Regions from separate parts of the Achromobacter sp. SD115 genome, predicted to be linked through region 1. Evidence: riboswitches for the same ligand, from Rfam matches in the RefSeq annotation. Region 1 holds a riboswitch; the other holds the start of a gene.

Region 1 (8,705 bases):
AGTTGAAGAGGCGGTCGTCGTCGGCCCGCTTGCCCGACGAGGGATCGAAGCCGCTTTCCAGCTGGAAGCGGGCGTTCCAGCCGCCGCCCATGTCTTCCGCCCCCGTCATGCCCCACAGCGAGTCGGTCAAGCCGCCATTGAGCAGCCCGCTATGGCTGCCCTGCCCGGACACATTGGTGACGGCCACGCCCGCGTCGACCACACCGTACAACGACAGCCCCTGTGCGGTATCGGCGCCGCGCGCCGCCAGGGGAAGAGCCAGGCCGGCCGCCATCAGCGCGGCAAAAGTAGCGATTCTCATGCGTTTCTCCTGATTGCGCGGCGGGCATGCGCCCGCCGCGGTCCTCATCTACTTATTGCCAGCCATAACGGCGGACCCAGATTCCCTTCAACAACTGCGTCAGCGTGCAGTAGGCCAACAGAATGCCCACCAGCCAGGGGAAATAGCTCCATGGCAGCGGCTGCAGCTGGAGGTATTCCGCCAGCGGCGAGAACGGCAGCAGCAGCCCCATCGCCACCACCATCAAGGTCATGCCCATCAGCGGCCAGGCGGCGCGGCTTTGCAGGAACGGGATCTTGCGCGTGCGGATCATATGGACGATGAGCGTCTGCGACAACAGGCCTTCGACGAACCAGCCCGACTGGAACAGGGTCTGGTGTTCCGGCGCATTGGCCTGGAATACGTACCACATGAGCGCATAGGTAGCGATATCGAATATGGAACTGATCGGACCGAAAAACACCATGAAGCGGCCCAGGCCGTCGGGGTCCCACTGCTGGGGCTGCTTCAGCAGCTCTTCGTCGACATTGTCGAATGGAATCGCCGTCTGGGAAATGTCGTACATCAAATTCTGCACCAGCAGATGGATGGGCAGCATCGGCAGAAACGGCAGGAAGGCGCTGGCCACCAGGACCGAGAAAACGTTGCCGAAGTTCGAGCTGGCCGTCATCTTCAGGTACTTGAGCATGTTGCAGAAGGTCTTGCGGCCTTCGATGACGCCGTCCTCCAGCACCATCAGGCTCTTTTCCAGCAGGATGATGTCGGCCGCCTCCTTCGATATATCGACCGCCGAATCGACCGAAATGCCCACGTCCGCCGCCCGCAAGGCCGGGGCATCGTTGATGCCGTCGCCCATGAAGCCCACAGTGTTGCCCTGGGCCCGCAGGCTGTGCACGATGCGCTCCTTGTGGGCCGGCGTCAGGCGCGCGAACACATTGGCCTCGCGCACGGCCGCGGCCAGTTGCGCCTCGTCCATCGCCTCTATCTCGGCGCCCAGGTAGACCTTGCGCACTTCAAAATCCACCTCGCGGCAGACCTTCTGGGTGACCAGTTCGACGTCGCCCGTCAGCACCTTCACTTCGATGCCGGAGTTCCTGAGCGCCTTAAGCGCGGGAGCGGTGGATTCCTTGGGGGGATCCAGGAAAGCCATGTAGCCGACCAGCACCAGATCGGACTCGTCGGCCACGCCATAGGTTTGCTGGGTCGGCGGCATTTCCTTGACCGCGACCGCGATGACGCGCAGGCCGTCGCGGTTCAGGTCCGCCGTCACGCGGCGGATGTCGGCGCGGCGGGCATCGGTCAACAGATGCTCTTCGTGGCCCACGCGCAGGCGGGTGCAGGCCGACAGCATTTCTTCCAGCGCGCCCTTGCAGATCAATTCGTGATGCTCGCGGCCGTTCTCGGTCTCGTTCACCACCACCGACATGCGGCGCCGGGAAAAGTCGAAGGGAATCTCGTCGACCTTGCGGTACTTCGCCGCCAGATCGAGCTTGCGCTCGACCTCGGCGTGCTGCAGCACCGCCACGTCCAGCAGATTCTTCAAACCGGTCTGGTAGTAGCTATTGAGATAGGCATAGGCCAGCACGTCGTCGCTGCTGGCGCCGTACACGTCCGTGTGGCGTTCCAGCACGATGCGGTCCTGCGTCAGGGTGCCGGTCTTGTCGGTGCACAGCACGTTCATCGCGCCCAGGTTCTGGATGGCATCCAGCCGCTTGACCACGACCTTGCGGCGCGACATGCGCACCGCCCCCTTGGCCAGCGTGGCCGTGACGATCATGGGCAGCATTTCGGGCGTCAGACCCACGGCGATGGCCAACGCGAACAGCAGCGCCTCCATCCAGTCGCCCTTGGTAAAGCCGTTGATCAGCATGACGATGGGCGCCATGACCAGCATGAAGCGGATCAGCACCCAGCTCACCCGGTTGATGCCTTGCTGGAACTGGGTTGGCGCCCGGCTGGTCTGCGTGACGCGCCCGGCCAGCTGGCCGAAATAGGTACGCGAGCCGGTGGCCACCACCATGGCGCTGCCGGAGCCGCTGACCACGTTGGTGCCCATGAAGGCCATGTTCTCCAGTTCCAGCGCGTTGGCGGTGTCCGTGCGCTGCGTGGCGTATTTTTCGACGGGCAGGGATTCGCCCGTCAGCGCGGCTTGCGCGATGAACAAGTCCTTGGCGCCCAGGATGCGGCAGTCGGCGGGAATCATGTCGCCGGCGGACAGGAGCACCACGTCGCCCGGCACCAGTTCCGTCAGCGGCGCCTCTACCTGGCGCGAGCCGCTGACATGCAGCGTCACGCCAAAAAAGCGGCGGGCGTCGCCTTCGGCCTGAGTGGCGGGATCGCTGCGCAGCACGGTGGCGGTGTTCTGCACCATGGCCTTGAGCGCCTCGGCGGCGCGGCTGGAGCGCTGCTCCTGCGCAAAGCGCAACACGGTGGAGATGAGCACCATGGCGCCGATGATGAACACCGCCGTCCAGGACTGGTCGTCCGGGACGGCCATGTGCACGTCGGTGAGCCAGGACAGCGCCGCCAGCGCGGTCAGGAGCAGGTTGAACGGATTGCGGTAGGACAGCCAGAGATGGGCAGGCCAGGAGAGCGGCTTTTCATGGTCGACCTCGTTGGCGCCGTAGCGTTCGCGCGCGGCCTGTGCCTGGGCTTCCGACAGCCCGCCACGGCTGCTGCCGAACAGCGCAAACACGGCGCCGAAGTCCATGCGCGACAGGTCCAGCATCTGGCGGTTGGCGTGGCGCGCGGTGTCGGAGGCTGCGGCGGCGGCCGCTGCGCCTTGTTCCGGCAGGGGCGAGCGGCGGAAGTGCCTTGCGGTTTGCCGCAGGCCGGCCGCGGACGTAAAGAAGGACTTGAGGAACTTGAACATGGGAGTGCTCCGGTTGTACGTATCGTTGTCGGAGACACGGACGACCCTGCCCGCCGCGCCCGCGCGCAGGCAGCAGCAGGCCGCGGCTTTCGCGCAGAAAGCCGTCAAGCCGCCGCGTACAGGCGTGCGCAGGCGCCGGAGCAATGTTGCCGGTGTCCGGATCGCATGAAATGCGCCGGGTGCGGAAAACGGAAGGGAGCTAGCGGGGGAATCGATACCGGCGGCAAGGGCGCACAAGGCGTGGGCCAGGCCGGGGATTCTTGGCTGCGGACTCCGTACGGGCCAGGATGACTATCCTGCCTGCCGGCTCGCAGCGAGTAGACAGATCAGACAGGCATGCCGGCGCCGCGCACTGGGCGCAATCGAGGCTCGGGGTCTAAGGCACTAGGCATGATCTCTCCTGTGGAATGAATCGGCTGCCGTCAGGCCAGCGCGGCTTGCGCGGCGGCTTGCGTGGCTTGCGCGCCGAAATGGACGTGGCGCACGGCGGGATTGGCGCTCAGGCGGCGCGCCTGCGACATCAATTCGCCGCGCAGCTCCGGCGGGCAATTGACGGTGATGCAGGCCGATGCCATGCCAGGGTCCCGACCCTGGTCGATCTGCACTTGCGAGACGTCCAGGCCGGCGGCGCTGAAGTCCAGGCAGATCTGCTTGCGCAAGGCGCCCAGCTCGTCGCGCGGACAGATGACCGTCAGGCGCGAAGTACCGCGGCGGCGGCCCAGGGCGGTGGCGCGGTCCACGCCGGCGCGGCGTAGGAACAAGTCGAAGAAACGCATAACGACCTCCATTGCAAGAATGGGGAGCGTGATCGCGAATACGCGCGCACTCGCACGGCGCCCGGCGGACTGGCACGGGAAAACGTGCACGAACGCTGACGCTGCGGATGGCGGCGGTTCTGGCGGTTTACGTTGGGGAGGTTCCCGGCAAGCCGCTGGCTTGCGCGATTGCCCGGGCTTGCGCCTGGAGCTTGGGATACAACCGCAACCTGTTCAACAGGCTGCGGCAGACGGAGTTCTGCGTGGACCTGTTAAACAGCGACGTCGATGCAAGATCGACTACTTTCGCCGGAATCGGTATTCACGAAGACTGCTCCTGGGATGGATAACAGGCAGGATTTTACGCGGGTTTCCACTTATGGACAAGGTTTTTGCCGCTAAATCGGACTTGAATGCGGCAAAAACCGGCGCAGGGCCGCAGCCCCGCGCGCAAACCACCGTCAGACATAGAAATGCCAGCCCAGATAGGCGGCGAACACGGCATATAGCCCGCCCACCGCCGACAAAGCCGGCACGCTCATGGCCGAGCGGCGGAAACGCAGCCACAGGAGACCGATAGACAACATGGTGAACAGTCCGGCCGCCAGCAAGGGCGCGTCCAGCAGCCACGGCGTCATGAAAATCCCCAGCGCGCTGGGTATGGTCGCCTGGATCATCATGGCGCCCGAGATGTTGGCCAGCGCCAGCCGCTCCTTGCCCTGGCGCACCCAGATCAGCGCATTCATGATTTCCGGCAATTCGGTCGCCACCGGCGCCAGCAACAGGGCGGCAACGTGAGGCGATGCGCCCATGGCCACGCCCAGCAACTCGATCTGGTTCACGAACACGTGCGATGCCCCGGCGATGACCACCAGGGCCAGAAGCGTCTGCGCAACTGCCCAGAACATGGCCGGGTCTTCATCGCGGGGGCGCAGCTTCAGAGGCTCCAGCTCCTCGGCATCCAGGCTGGCCTCGTCGCGGCTGAGCTCGCGCTTGACGTAGAGGCCGTAGGTGGCCAGGAACAGGATGCCCAGCCAGGGCTTCCAGGCAAAGGCCAGCAGGCCCAGGCCCACCTTGAAGATGAAGATGCCCATGAACCAGGCCTGGTCGCGGGCCAGCCGGCGCTGGTCCGCGTTGATACAGTCCGCCTGCGTGGCCTGCCCGCGCCGAGCGCGCCACAGGGCCAGGCCCACCACCGCGTACGCCAGCGTCGCCAGCACCAGCGGGCCGCCCATGGCGGCGCCGACGCCGATGTCTTTTTGCTCAGGGGTTTCGCCGAACACAACGGCCATGAAGGTCACCGCGCTTTCCGGCAAGGCGGTGCCGAACGCGGCAAGCACGGTGCCGGTGGCGGTGGCGCCGAGCTGAAAGCGATGACCGACCCATTCGACGCCATTCACGAAATATTCGCAGGCGAAGTAGATCACTGCCGCTGACAGGAAAAACAGGAACAGGGTGAGAAACATATAGGCGAGCCGGACGAGCAGAAACCAATTGGCGCGACGTCGCGGCTCGCCCGGCTGGGGTGAACGCAACGCGGCCAAAGGTCTCGCCTGGCTAATCCATGCGGCGGGCTTGCCGACGTGCATGGATACCGCTACTAGCGCCATGGAGTTCTAGCGGCTGCTGCGCAGCGCTGAACCACCAAGTCTGTTGACGCTAGCTCCTTTGAGGGGACAAAGGATGGCTACTCCCCAATGACAGAGCGGCGATTGTAGCAGCTTGCCCCGCGCGGTCCAGCGAATTCCGCGCAGTCTGCATGGGGTGTCGTATCCGGGGGATGGCGGGTAAAGTAAACGGCATCCTCACCTTGCCGGGGTTCGCGCCCCAGTCCGCCATGAGCCTGCCTCCCGACGACATCGCCCCCTACGCCGCACGGCGCCAACGCCTGATGGAGCAGATGCGCGCCGACGGCGGCGGCATCGCCATACTGGCGACCGCCCCGGAGGCCACGCGCAACCGCGACGCGGAGTATCCATACCGGCACGACAGCGATTTTTTCTACCTGACCGGGTTCACCGAACCCGGTGCCTGGCTGGTGCTGAGCGCGGGCGCGACCGACCGCGCCATACTGTTCTGCCGCCCGCGTCACATCGAACATGAAATCTGGGAAGGCAAGCGTTTCGGCCCCGAAGCGGCGGCGGCGTATTTCGGTTTTGACGACGCGCATCCGCTCGACGCGCTGGACGAACTGATGCCCGCGCTGCTGCAGGACCACGCCACCCTGTACGCGCCCTTGGCGGGCGACAAGCGCAGCGACGGCCGCCTGCACCGCTGGCTGGCCGCGGCGCGCGAAGCCAGCCGCGGCGGCCATGCCCCGCCATCCCGCCAACAGGACGTCCGCGCCCTGCTGGCCGAGATGCGGCTGATCAAGGACGCCACGGAGATCGCGGCGATGCGGCGCGCGGCCAAGATCTCCGCCGGCGCCCACGTGCGCGCGATGCGCGTCGCCCGCGCCGGCATGCGGGAGTACGAGATCGAGGCCGAACTGCTGTACGAGTTCCGCCGCCACGGCGCGCAATCGGTGGCCTACAACAGCATCGTGGCCGCGGGCGCCAACGCCTGCGTGCTGCATTACCCGGCTGGCGAGGCGACGCTGCGCGACGGCGACCTGGTGTTGATCGACGCGGGCTGCGAGGTCGACAGCTATGCCAGCGACATCACCCGGACCTTTCCCGTGAACGGCCGCTACAGCGGTCCGCAACGCGCGCTGTACGACCTGACGGTGGCCGCGCAGGATGCCGCCGCCCAGGCCACGGCTCCCGGCCGCAGCTTCAACGACGGCCACCAGGCCGCCCTGCGGGTGCTGGCGCAGGGCATGCTGGACCTGAAGCTGTTGAAGGGTTCCCTGGACGGCGTGCTGGAATCCGGCGACTACAGCCGCTTCTACATGCACCGCACCGGCCACTGGCTGGGCCTGGACGTGCACGACGTGGGCGACTACCGCCAGCCCGGCCCGGCCCACGGCGCCGAACGGCCCTGGCGCAAGCTGGAAGCGGGCATGATGCTGACGATCGAGCCCGGCATCTACGTGCGGCCCGCCGATGACGTGCCCGAGGCCTACTGGAACATCGGCATCCGCACCGAGGACGATGCGCTGGTCACCGACGAAGGCTGTGAGCTCATCACCCGCGGCGTGCCAGTACAGGCGGGTGAAATCGAAGCGCTGATGCGCGAATAGGCGGGCAACGCGCCCGGTCCGCGCTAGAAGACGTAGCCGTCCAGCCAGCCCATGGCGATCCAGGTGTAGACCACCACCATGGCGATGGCGAACATGGAGACGATGGCGCCGACCAGGCAGGCCAGAATGGCGACCAGCACCGGCCCCCAGCCGGTCCGGGTCGGCCTGCCCAGGCCGTCGTTATAGAGACGGTCGAATTTCTCGTCCGGCATCAGCGAAAACACCGCGCTCTCGATGAACCCGTCGACCATGGGAATGAACACCAGGAAGAAGGCGGGGTTGTCGTACCAGACGGGATAGAAGCTGAGCGCGCAGAACAGGCTGACCACGGTGTACGCGGTCACCAGCCAGGCGTGGCGCCGGCCCAGATACCACCAATGCGCCCCTACCGCGCCGAACAAGCAGGCCAGCAGCCCCACCGCGACTTTGCCGCGCGGGCGGCGGGCGGTAGCGGCGGACAGCGGAGAGGAAGCCTGGAGCTGCGTCATGTCGATCGACCGGAAAGGAAACCACGGCGCCAAGACGCGCCGGCTGCTGCGGATTGTAGTGGACGGTTAAAATCCGGGCATGACTTCATCCGCCTTCGACATTGCGATACTCGGCGCGGGCCCGGTGGGCCGCGTGCTGGCCCTGATGCTGGCCCGCGTGGCGCCGGACCCGGCGCGCATCGCGCTGCTTGCGGGCAGCGCGCCCGCTCCGGCCGCGCCGTCGGCGGCGGTGCCCGCCACCGATCCCCGCGTGCTGGCCATGAACCACGGCAGCCGGGTATTGCTGGAGTCGCTGCATGCCTGGCCAGAACGCTCGGCCGACATCCGCAACATCCATGTGTCGCAACGCGGCAGGCTCGGACGCACCCTGATCCAGAACACCGATTTCGGCGTGCCGCAGCTGGGCAGCGTGGTCGCCTATTCCGGTCTGCACGCCAAGCTGGATGAATGCGTCGCCGCCTGTGGCGTTACCGTGCTGCAAGGCCCGCCCGCGCGGATCGGCCGGCAGGACGCCGACGGCGTGCGCGTCGAACAAGGCGACGCGACGCTGCTGTGCCAGGTCGCCGTGCAATCCGACGGCGCGGGCGCGACCGACCTGCGCCGCGACTACGACCAGCACGCTGTGCTGACCACCGCCCACGCCACCCTGCCGCGCCGCGGCTGGGCCTGGGAACGCTTCACCGCCGAAGGGCCGTTGGCACTGCTGCCGCACCCGCAGACCCCGGACGCCTATTCGGTGGTCTGGTGCAGCGCCCCCGAACGCGCCGCCGAACTGGCCGCGCTGGACAACGCCGCCTTTTCGCGCGCGCTGTCCATGGCGTTCGGCGACCGCCTGGGGCGGCTTTCTAGCCAGGCGCCGCGGCATGTCTTTCCGCTGGCGCTCAGCGCCCGCCGCGCCCAGGTGCACGGCCGCGTGGCGGCTATCGGCAATGCGGCGCAGACCCTGCATCCGGTCGCGGGCCAGGGCCTGAACCTGGGCCTGCGCGACGCGGCCCGCCTGGCCCAGACCCTGGGCGGCTGGCTGGCCCATCCCGACGCCAATCCCGGGGCCGCCCTGGCGGAATTCGCCGGCGCGCGCCACCTGGACCGCTTCCTCACCGCCGGCCTGACCGACCTGATGCCCCGCATC
Region 2 (8,705 bases), on a different contig from region 1:
AGTCCAGCGCGTCGCGCAGGGTAATCAGGCGTACCTCCCGCTGCGGCTGGGCCAGATTGGTGCCGCCGGGCACGGTCTGCAGTTCGGCCTCGGCCTGCTGCGGACCGGGGTCGAGGGCGCGCGTCAGGGATAGTCCGGATACGACCACAGGCGCCAGCGAGGGCACGGCCTGGCTGGCCGGGGCCACGCGGAGCTGGCCGGCTTCCTGGGCCAGGGCGGGGGACAGGCCGAGGGCGCTGAGAGTGAGGCTGGACGCCAGTTGGCGCAGGACGGGGGACGTCATGGGAGTGCTTCCGCGTAGAGCTGAATGGGCTGGGTTACCAGGACAGATGGAACATGGCTTTGGCCAGCAGGACGATGCCGGCCATGTGACAGAAGACGCTGAGGTGCACACGCCTGCGCAGCGCGCTGTGCAGGCGCTGGCGCCGCGCCAGCGTCATGGCCGTGACCACATGGACCAGCACGCTGGCGGCGAGCGCGATCTTGATCGACAGCAGCAGGCCGAAGGACGAACTGCCGGGGCTGGCAAGCGCGCCTCGGTACTGCCAGGCCATGCCCAGGCCAGCCAGGTACAGCACGGCCACCGCCCAGGGCACCACGGCGCGCACGCGCGGGCCAAGCTGGCCGCCCAGCGCGCGGCGCACGTCGGCAGGCAGGCGCTTTTGCACAGGCTCCAGAAACAGCACCTCGAAGGTCACGGTGCCGACGAAGACAAAGGCGGCGCACAGGTGCAAGACGAGCAGAAAAGGATAGGTATTCATGGAGAGTCCGCTATCGAAAAACAGGAAATCGGGTTGGACGCATGCTTCAGGGCTGCCCGCCCGCCGCCAGCAGCAGCTCGCGCAAGCGTTCCGCGTCGGTGTCGGGAATGCCGCCCGGCGGGCCATTGCCGGAAGACTCCAGCGGACTCTCCAAAGCGATGGGCGTGACGTTGCCCCGATGCACCATGACGCAACGGTCGACCAGCCCCAGCAGTTCCCCTGGGTCGTGGCTGATGCACAGCAAGGCCGCGCCGCTGCGGGCCAGTTCCTCACCGCAGCACGCGGCGAGCTGGCGGCGCAACGCCGGGTCCAGCGCGCTGAAGGGCTCGTCCAGCATCAGCAGGTCCGGGGTCAGCGCCAGGGCGCGGGCCAGCGCGACGCGCTGCGCCATGCCGCCGGACAGCTCGCCCGGCCAGGACTGCATGGCGGCGTCCAGCCCCACCCGAGCCAGCCATTGCGCGGCCAGGGCGCGAGCCTGGCGCTGCGCGTGTCCGGCCCCCCGCAGCGGCAAGGCGACGTTGTCCAGCGCGTGCCGCCACGGCAACAGGCGCGGTTCCTGGAACATCAGCACGGGATGGCGAAAGCCATTGCGCAAGGTTCCGCCGCTGGGCCGGACCAGGCCTGCTGCCAGGCGCAGCAGGCTGCTCTTGCCGGCGCCGCTGGGGCCGATCAGGCCCAACCGTTCACCGGGGCGCAGGCGCAGGTTCACGTCCTGCAGCACGGTCTGCGCGCCGTAGCGCAGCGACAGCGATTGCATCTCAAGCATGGCTGGGCTCCATCCAGCGGCCCAACCGGCGCTGCAAGGGTTGCAGGAAGGCGAATTCCAGCAAGGCCACCAGGCCCAGGATCAGCAGGACCCAGGCGAACAGTTCAGCGGTGTCGAAGGTGCTGCGGGCGTTGGCCAGCGCATAGCCCACGCCATTCTCCGCGCCCAGCACTTCGGCCATCACCACCAGCCGCACGCCGCCGCAGGCGGCGATCAGCAGGGCCGCCAGCAGCGGCGCGCTGAGCGCCGGCAGATACAAATGGCGCAGGCGCAGCCAGGGGCCGTAACGGTAGACGTGGGTCATCTCGATCAGCTTGCGGTCCACGTGCAGCATGCCCTTGACCGTATTGACGTACATGCCGGGCGCCATCATCAGCGTCGTAATGAAGATGACCATGGGCGACCCCAGGCCGAACCACAGCATGGCCAGCACCACCACAACCACCGGCGGCATGGCCATCAGCAGCCAGCGCAGCGGTTCGATCAAGCCGCGCAGGCGCGCGCTATGTCCGGCCAGCACGCCCAGCGCGAAGCCGATGGACGCACCCGCCAGCACCCCGATGCCGATGCGCATCAGGCTGACGCCTGCGTTGGCGAAGAACTGCGGGCTGCGCACCAGCGGCACGACGGCGCGTAACGCTTCCCATGGCGTGGCCATGAGCAGCGGACCGAGCTGGCGCGCAGCCACGTGCCAGGCCAGCAAAAGCAGCAGCACGCCCGCCGCGCTCCAGGCGCGCGAGGTGCGTGCAGGCATGCCGAGGATGGGACCTTTGGAATACGGGTTCATCGGACCTGCCCTCATGGTCCGTAGAAGCCGGCGGGCGGCAGGCCGCCCCCGATGGCTTGCGGGAAACGGCTGGCCAGCAGGCGGTACAGCGCCTCCAGCTCGGGGCGCGCATCGCGGGCGCTGCGGCTCTGCAGGCGCGTGCCACGAATCGCGGTCTCGATCGCCGCCTGGGGCAGATGCGGCAGATGCTCGCGCACCAGCGCGGCGCAGTCGGCGGGATGCTCGACGCACCAGCGCGCGGAGGCGGCGTAGGCCTGGTCCACAGCGCGGCACAAAGCCGCATCGCCCGCCACGCCGGCCGCGGCCATGACACCCGCCTGCGGCAGCGTCGGCTGCGCGGGGAAGGCGGCGCTCCAGGCCTGTTCCAGGCTTTGGCCGCGATGCAGCGCCGGCGCCCCTGCGGTCTGTTCAGCCCGCCACAACAGCAGCGAGGCCATGGGTTCGACCAGCAGCGCCTGCCCTGCCTGGCCATTGAGCATCAGCGCGATGGCGTCCTGTCCGTCGCGGGTACGGCGCAAGGCGACCGGCGCCAGGCCGCGCGCGGCATGCGCCTCCAACAGGGTATCCAGCAGCACGGCGGGCAGATCGCGTTGAAACGGCACCACCAGTTCGCGGCCGGCCAAATCGTCGAAGGTCCGCACCGCCGGATCGCGGCTGACCAGCCACAGAATGCCCCATACGGAGATATTCAACAGACGCACAGGCATGCCGCGGTTGTGCAGCAAGGCCGGCAGCGTGCTGGGAGCGGCGCTGAAGTCCAGCTCGCCGTTCACGAGCAGCGTGCGCAGTTGATCCGGCGTCTGCCACAGGCGGAAACGTAGCTGCCCGGCGTGATCCGCCAGCGCGCCGGTGGCCGCCATGTGCATCAGGGGATAGCTGACCACGGCGCCGGGGCCTGCCAGCGTCAGGACGGTGCGGCGATCCGGCAATGCCGCGCGCAGGGTTCCCGCCGCGGGCAAAAGCGCAGTTCCCAGGGCAGCCGCGCAGAAGCGGCGGCGCATGTGCAAGTCGTTCATTGAATTTCAAATAAGAATTGTTATCGTTTAAGATTCTCCCATTCACACTGAAAGACCCAGAATGACAAATATCAATCTGGCCGGCGCGGCCGTGACCGCGTTGCTGGCAAGACATCCGCTGCTGCAAGGCCTGCCGCCTGGCATGGACCAGGAGGTCGCGGCCGACCTGCTGCGCGGCGCCAGTCCGCTACGGGCCGAGGCGGGGCAGATCCTGTTCGGCGAAGGCGACGAAGCCTCCAGCTACGTGCTGATAGAAAGCGGCCAGGCCGAGGTCATGCGCTACAGCTACAACGGCGACGAACGCGTGTTCCGCGTCTTCGAGCCGGGCCAGTTGATGGCAGAGGCGGCCATGTTCATGCCTCACGGCCGCTATCCGATGCAGGCTCGCGCCCGCAGCGAGCTGCTGGGCTGGCGCCTGGGCCGCCGGCAGTTGCGCGACGCTTGCCGCCGCTGGCCGGATCTGGCGCTCAAGCTGCTGGCCGCGCTCAGCAAGAGCCTGTACGACCAGGTGAACAAAGTCGACTGGATGACTTCCAGCTCGGCGCCCGAACGGCTGGCCAACTACCTCATGGGCCTGCATGAACGCCAGGGCGCCGCGCTGACGCTGCCGCTGAACCAGCGCCAGCTTGCCGCCCACCTGGGCATCCGCGCCGAAACCTTGAGCCGCCTGCTCAACGATTGGCAGACGCAGGGCTACATCAGCGGCAAGCGCCGCCAATGGGCGGTGCACGACTCGGCGCCTCTGGCCAGGCTGGCGACGACGGCGAAGCGGCCATTCTGACGGCTGGGCTGGACTGGGCTGGCGCCGCGTAGTGGCCGGCGATGATTCCAGCCGCGACGCCAATGACTTTCGTCATCGGCGCGACGGCGGTGCGCGTCGGACAATGCGGGCAGACCCTCTCCCCTGCTCCCATGTCCGAATCCGCTCCTCCCCTTGCATCTGTCCCGGCTGCCCCTCCGATAACCGAAGCAGACGTCCGGCAACTGGTGCACCGCTTCTACGCGCAAGTGCGCCAGGACGAAACGCTGGGTCCGATATTCAACTCCCGCGTGACGGACTGGGACCACCACCTGGATCTGTTGTGCGATTTCTGGTCGGCGCTGCTGCTGGGTACGCGCCGCTTCAAGGGGGCGCCGATTCCCGCGCATGCGCGCATCCCGGATCTTTCCTGGCCTTTGTTCCAGCGCTGGCTGGCCCTGTTCCATGAAGTCACCGCCGGGCTTGGCCATCCGGCCTTGCAAGCCCAGGCCGACGCCATGGCTGAACGCATCGCGGCCAAGCTGTGGAACGTGTGGCAGCAGCGTCAGGATCTGCCGAGCCTGCCCGACTCGCTGCCTGAAGGCGTGCGGCCCTACCGCGACAGTCCAGTGTTCACGCCCGACAACCTGCCGGCCGGCTTGCGCGCCGCGCACACGACCAAGGCCGGCACCTGGGGCTTGTTAAAGGTGCACGCCGGCGTGCTGCGCTATACACAGGATGATCCGCCGCACGCCGAAGTGGTGCTGACGGCCGGACAGCAAGTGCTGATAGAGCCGCAGGTGCGGCACCATGTGGCGTTCGAACTACCGGGCAGCTTTCAGATCACGTTCTGCCGCGCGGACGGCCCGGAAGGCCCCGCCTGACCGGAATCGCCGAGGTGGCGCCGCCGCGCCGCATTCTTCCAAGCCCCTTTACTTCAGGCAGCTGCGGCGCTCAGATGCTCATAAAGAATCGCCGCTCCTATCCCCATCAGCGCCAGCCCGCCCAGGATCTCGGCCCGCTTGCCCGCGACGCTGCCCAGCACGCGTCCCAGCATCACGCCTATCGTCACCATCAGGGTCGTGGCCAGGCCGATGGCGATGGCCGCGACCACGATGTTCACGTCAACGAACGCCAGCCCCACGCCCACGGCCATGGCGTCGATGCTGGTGGCGAAGCCGGTTGCGGCAAGCAGCCAGAAGGAATGGCGGGTGACGGGCGCGGCGTCTTCGTCGTCCTCCTTGAGGCCGTTGCGTATCATCAGCAAGCCCAGGATACAGAGCATCGCGAAGGCGATCCAATGGTCCCAGGCAACCACGTACCTGGCCGCGACGGAGCCCAGCGCCCAGCCTATCACTGGCGTGATGGCTTCGATCACACCGAAGATCAGCCCGGTGCGCAGGGCTTCCGGAAATCGAGGTTTATGCAGCGCGGCGCCTTTGCTGATGGCCGCGGCGAAGGCGTCCGTGGACATGGCGAACGCGAGAACGATGATGGCGATGGCATTCATTTGAGGAAAGATCCAACTGGGCGGAAACGGCACGGATCTTCCGCGCCGCCCAGCGTCGCGCGAAAAATCCGTGGTCTCGCCAAGCGTGAATGCCGCTTGCGCCATGGCCGGGAAAGCCAAGAATGTTGACGCAAGCCCCTGCGGAACTGGCCGCAGGGAGGCTACTCCCCAAAGAGTAAAGGCAGTCTAGCAGAGCCAGCCGACCGGAGTGTTACAGCGCTATTCCCCACGTATCCCCGCCTTCTCGATCACCTCCTTCCAACCTTTCCCCTCCCTGTCCAGCCAGGCCTCGGCCTGCGCCTTGCCCGCAAACGGCTCGCGCATGCCCAGCATGGCCATGCTCTGCTGGAACTCCGGCATGGCATAGACCTTGGCCAGCGTATCTTCCCAGATCCTCGCGATTTCCTTGGGCGTCCCTTTGGGCGCCATCACCAGGAACGCGAACGACACGTCATAGTTCTTCAGCCCTGCCACGCCCGATTGCGCCGCGGTGGGGACTTCAGGCAGATCGGCGTCGCGTTCCTGGCCCGACACTGCCAGCGCTTTCAGCTTGCCAGCCCGCACATGCGGCAGGACGCCAGGCGTAGCGACAAAAGCGGCCTTTATCTGATCACCCAGCAAGGCATTCACAGCCGGAGCGTTGCCGCGATACGGCACGTGCGCGGCTTCAATGCCGGCGGCGAGCCTGAGCTTTTCGAACGCGAGGTTGCCTGGGCTGCCATACCCGGCGGAGGCATAGGTGACGCGATTGGCTTTGGCGTAGCGCAGGAATTCGTCCAGCGTGTTGATGCCGAGCTCGGGGCGAACCGCCAGAGCCAGGCCGAAGGAGCCGGCCAGGCTCAGCGGTTCCAGCCGTTGGGTGACGTCCTTGTCCAGGCCCTTGAAGATGTAGGGATTGACGGTCATCAGCGTGTCCAGCGTCATCAGCAACGTGTAGCCGTCTGGTGCTGCCTGGGCCACGGACTGCGCGCCGATATTGCCAGAAGCGCCGGAGCGGTTTTCAACGACGATGGTCTGGCCCAGGATCTTGCCCGCGTGCTGGGCGATGGCGCGGGCTTCGAGGTCCAGCGGACCGGCGGCCGGGAAATTGACGATGAGTCGGACGGGACGCGCGGGGTAATCGGACGCCATGGCAACCGAGGTTCCGGCCGCGAGCAGCGCCGTACAGAACAGCAAGGACTTGATCATGCTTTCTCCTGGGTAGCGCCGGCCGCGAGGCCAGCGCCGTTGCGGGGCGTCAGGCAATGGCGGTGGGATGCGGACTGGTCTCGGCGTGGCGGATCATGCTGCGCGACAACTCCAGCAGCAATTCGGCGCGCAGCGCGCTGGCGGCGGGGTCGTCCCACAGATTGCGCAACTCGTGGGGATCCTCACTGAGATCATAGAGTTCGCCCCAGGTCGCGTCGGCATAGACGCTGAGCCGGTGGCGCGGGGTTTGCAAGGTGCGCATGCGGGTGCGGCCGGAAAAGCCGAACATGATGCGCTGGCCCTCTTCCTCGATCAGTACCGCATCGCGCACGGTGTCGACCTCGCCAGACATGAGGGGCAGCAGGGACGCGCCCTGCATGCCGTTGTAGGCAGGCAGGCCGGCGCGCGCCAGCACGGTCGCAGCAATATCGGCCGTGGAGCACAGCGCCTGGCTGCGCGAAGCAGCAGGCGCTGCCTGTGGATCGCGCCAGATGAACGGCGTGCGTATCAGGCTCTGATAGTGAATCGGACCCTTGAGCAGCAATTGGTGATCGCCGAAGTAATCGCCGTGGTCGCTGGTGAAGATGACGACGGTGTTGTCGTCCAGCCCGGTCTCGCGCAGCGCCTGCATGACGCGGCCTACCGTGGCGTCTATATGGCTGATGGAGCCATAGTTCAGCGCGATCGCCTCGCGCGCCTCGCGCTCGGTGCAGGCAAAGATGGCAGGGGTGTGCTTGACGGCCTTGCCCTGGTCGCGCTGCTGGTGCATCCAGGCCACGTGCGGCGGCGGCTGATGGCCCGGCGCGGCGCTGGCATGGAAGGACTCCGGCAGGGTCACGTCTTCAGGCCGGTACATGTCCCAATACTTGCCGTGGGGCGTGAAGGGATGGTGTGGGTCGGGAAACGAACACTGAATGAAGAAAGGCTTGCTGCTGGCGGCATGCTCGCGCAGCTGCGCGATGGTCTGGTCGCCGATGTAGGCGGTGGTGGAGCATTCCTCAGGCACGCGGGTGCGCCAAGCCTGGTGATGCTCCGTCAGCACATAGCCGGGTGCGGGCAAGGCGTGTTCAGGGCCCCACAAACGCCGCGCTTCGGGGTGCTCCCGCGCCAGCCAGCGCTCGTAGTGGCCCCAAACCTGGTCGCCATGGTCCACCGCCAGCGCCACGCGCTCGAAGCCATAGAACGGCGTATCGAGGTCATGCTTGGGATCCGTGCGCCATAGCGGCCCCCATTCCTGGTCGTAGTTGCCGGGTTCGGCGATCCAGGCCTCGCCGCGAGCGCCGTCACCGGCCGGCGGCCAGATCGCGGGCTTGCCGGTCATGTTCTGCAAATGCGACTTGCCTATCAGCGCGGTGGCATAGCCCGCGCCGCGCAGCCTGTCGACAAAGGTGGTGGCTCGCTGCGAAAGGGGAATGCCGTTGTGGCGCGCGCCATGCACCGAGGGCATGCGGCCAGTCATGAGGGTGGCGCGGTTGGGCATGCAGATGGGCGACGCCACATAGAAGCGGTCCGCTGACCAGCCCTGCCCCGCCAGCGCGTCCAGCTCCGGTGTGCGCAGCATGGCATTGCCATAGCTGCCCAGATGGTCCGCGCGTTGCTGATCCGTGATGAATAGCAGGAAATTCGGCTGCATCGTGTCTCCTCGCCGCCGGCTTTGCGCCGGCTTGGCTCTGTTGTCAGGCCATTATGTGTAGCGGAGACATAATTTGATAATGAATTAATATTACCGAGCCATAACCGTGAATTTATGTCTCAAGGACGCACGCATGGACTGGACCCACCGCATCCGCCTGCGCCACCTGGCCATCCTGGTGCGCCTGTGCGAGACCCGCAACCTGAGCCAGGTCGCGTCGGAACTCAACATCACGCAGCCAGCGTTGTCGAAGTGGCTCAAGGACCTGGAAGAAGACATCGGCCTGACGTTGTTCGACCGTCATG

The links. Region 1 has a riboswitch for manganese ahead of IPU70_RS22235 (sodium:calcium antiporter). Riboswitches for the same ligand answer to the same signal wherever they lie in the genome.
Region 2: another riboswitch for manganese. It lies ahead of mntP (manganese efflux pump MntP); the one in region 1 lies ahead of IPU70_RS22235 (sodium:calcium antiporter).

Annotation. Positions count from the first base shown of each region.
Region 1 covers NZ_JADIJM010000017.1:66,346-75,050, reverse strand. The annotation lists gene IPU70_RS22250 (porin) at 1-301, opposite strand, end outside; gene mgtA (magnesium-translocating P-type ATPase) at 354-3,152, opposite strand; gene IPU70_RS22240 (hypothetical protein) at 3,575-3,928, opposite strand; gene IPU70_RS22235 (sodium:calcium antiporter) at 4,369-5,373, opposite strand; yybP-ykoY riboswitch at 5,381-5,615, opposite strand; gene IPU70_RS22230 (aminopeptidase P N-terminal domain-containing protein) at 5,745-7,088, shown strand; gene IPU70_RS22225 (hypothetical protein) at 7,112-7,576, opposite strand; gene IPU70_RS22220 (UbiH/UbiF/VisC/COQ6 family ubiquinone biosynthesis hydroxylase) at 7,656-8,705, shown strand, end outside.
Region 2 covers NZ_JADIJM010000010.1:71,872-80,576, forward strand. The annotation lists gene IPU70_RS15900 (TonB-dependent receptor domain-containing protein) at 1-283, opposite strand, end outside; gene IPU70_RS15905 (CopD family copper resistance protein) at 318-761, opposite strand; gene IPU70_RS15910 (ABC transporter ATP-binding protein) at 808-1,527, opposite strand; gene IPU70_RS15915 (ABC transporter permease) at 1,520-2,314, opposite strand; gene IPU70_RS15920 (ABC transporter substrate-binding protein) at 2,326-3,330, opposite strand; gene IPU70_RS15925 (Crp/Fnr family transcriptional regulator) at 3,392-4,111, shown strand; gene IPU70_RS15930 (DUF1971 domain-containing protein) at 4,318-4,953, shown strand; gene mntP (manganese efflux pump MntP) at 5,007-5,579, opposite strand; yybP-ykoY riboswitch at 5,587-5,761, opposite strand; gene IPU70_RS15940 (tripartite tricarboxylate transporter substrate binding protein) at 5,799-6,767, opposite strand; gene IPU70_RS15945 (sulfatase) at 6,817-8,400, opposite strand; gene IPU70_RS15950 (LysR family transcriptional regulator) at 8,534-8,705, shown strand, end outside.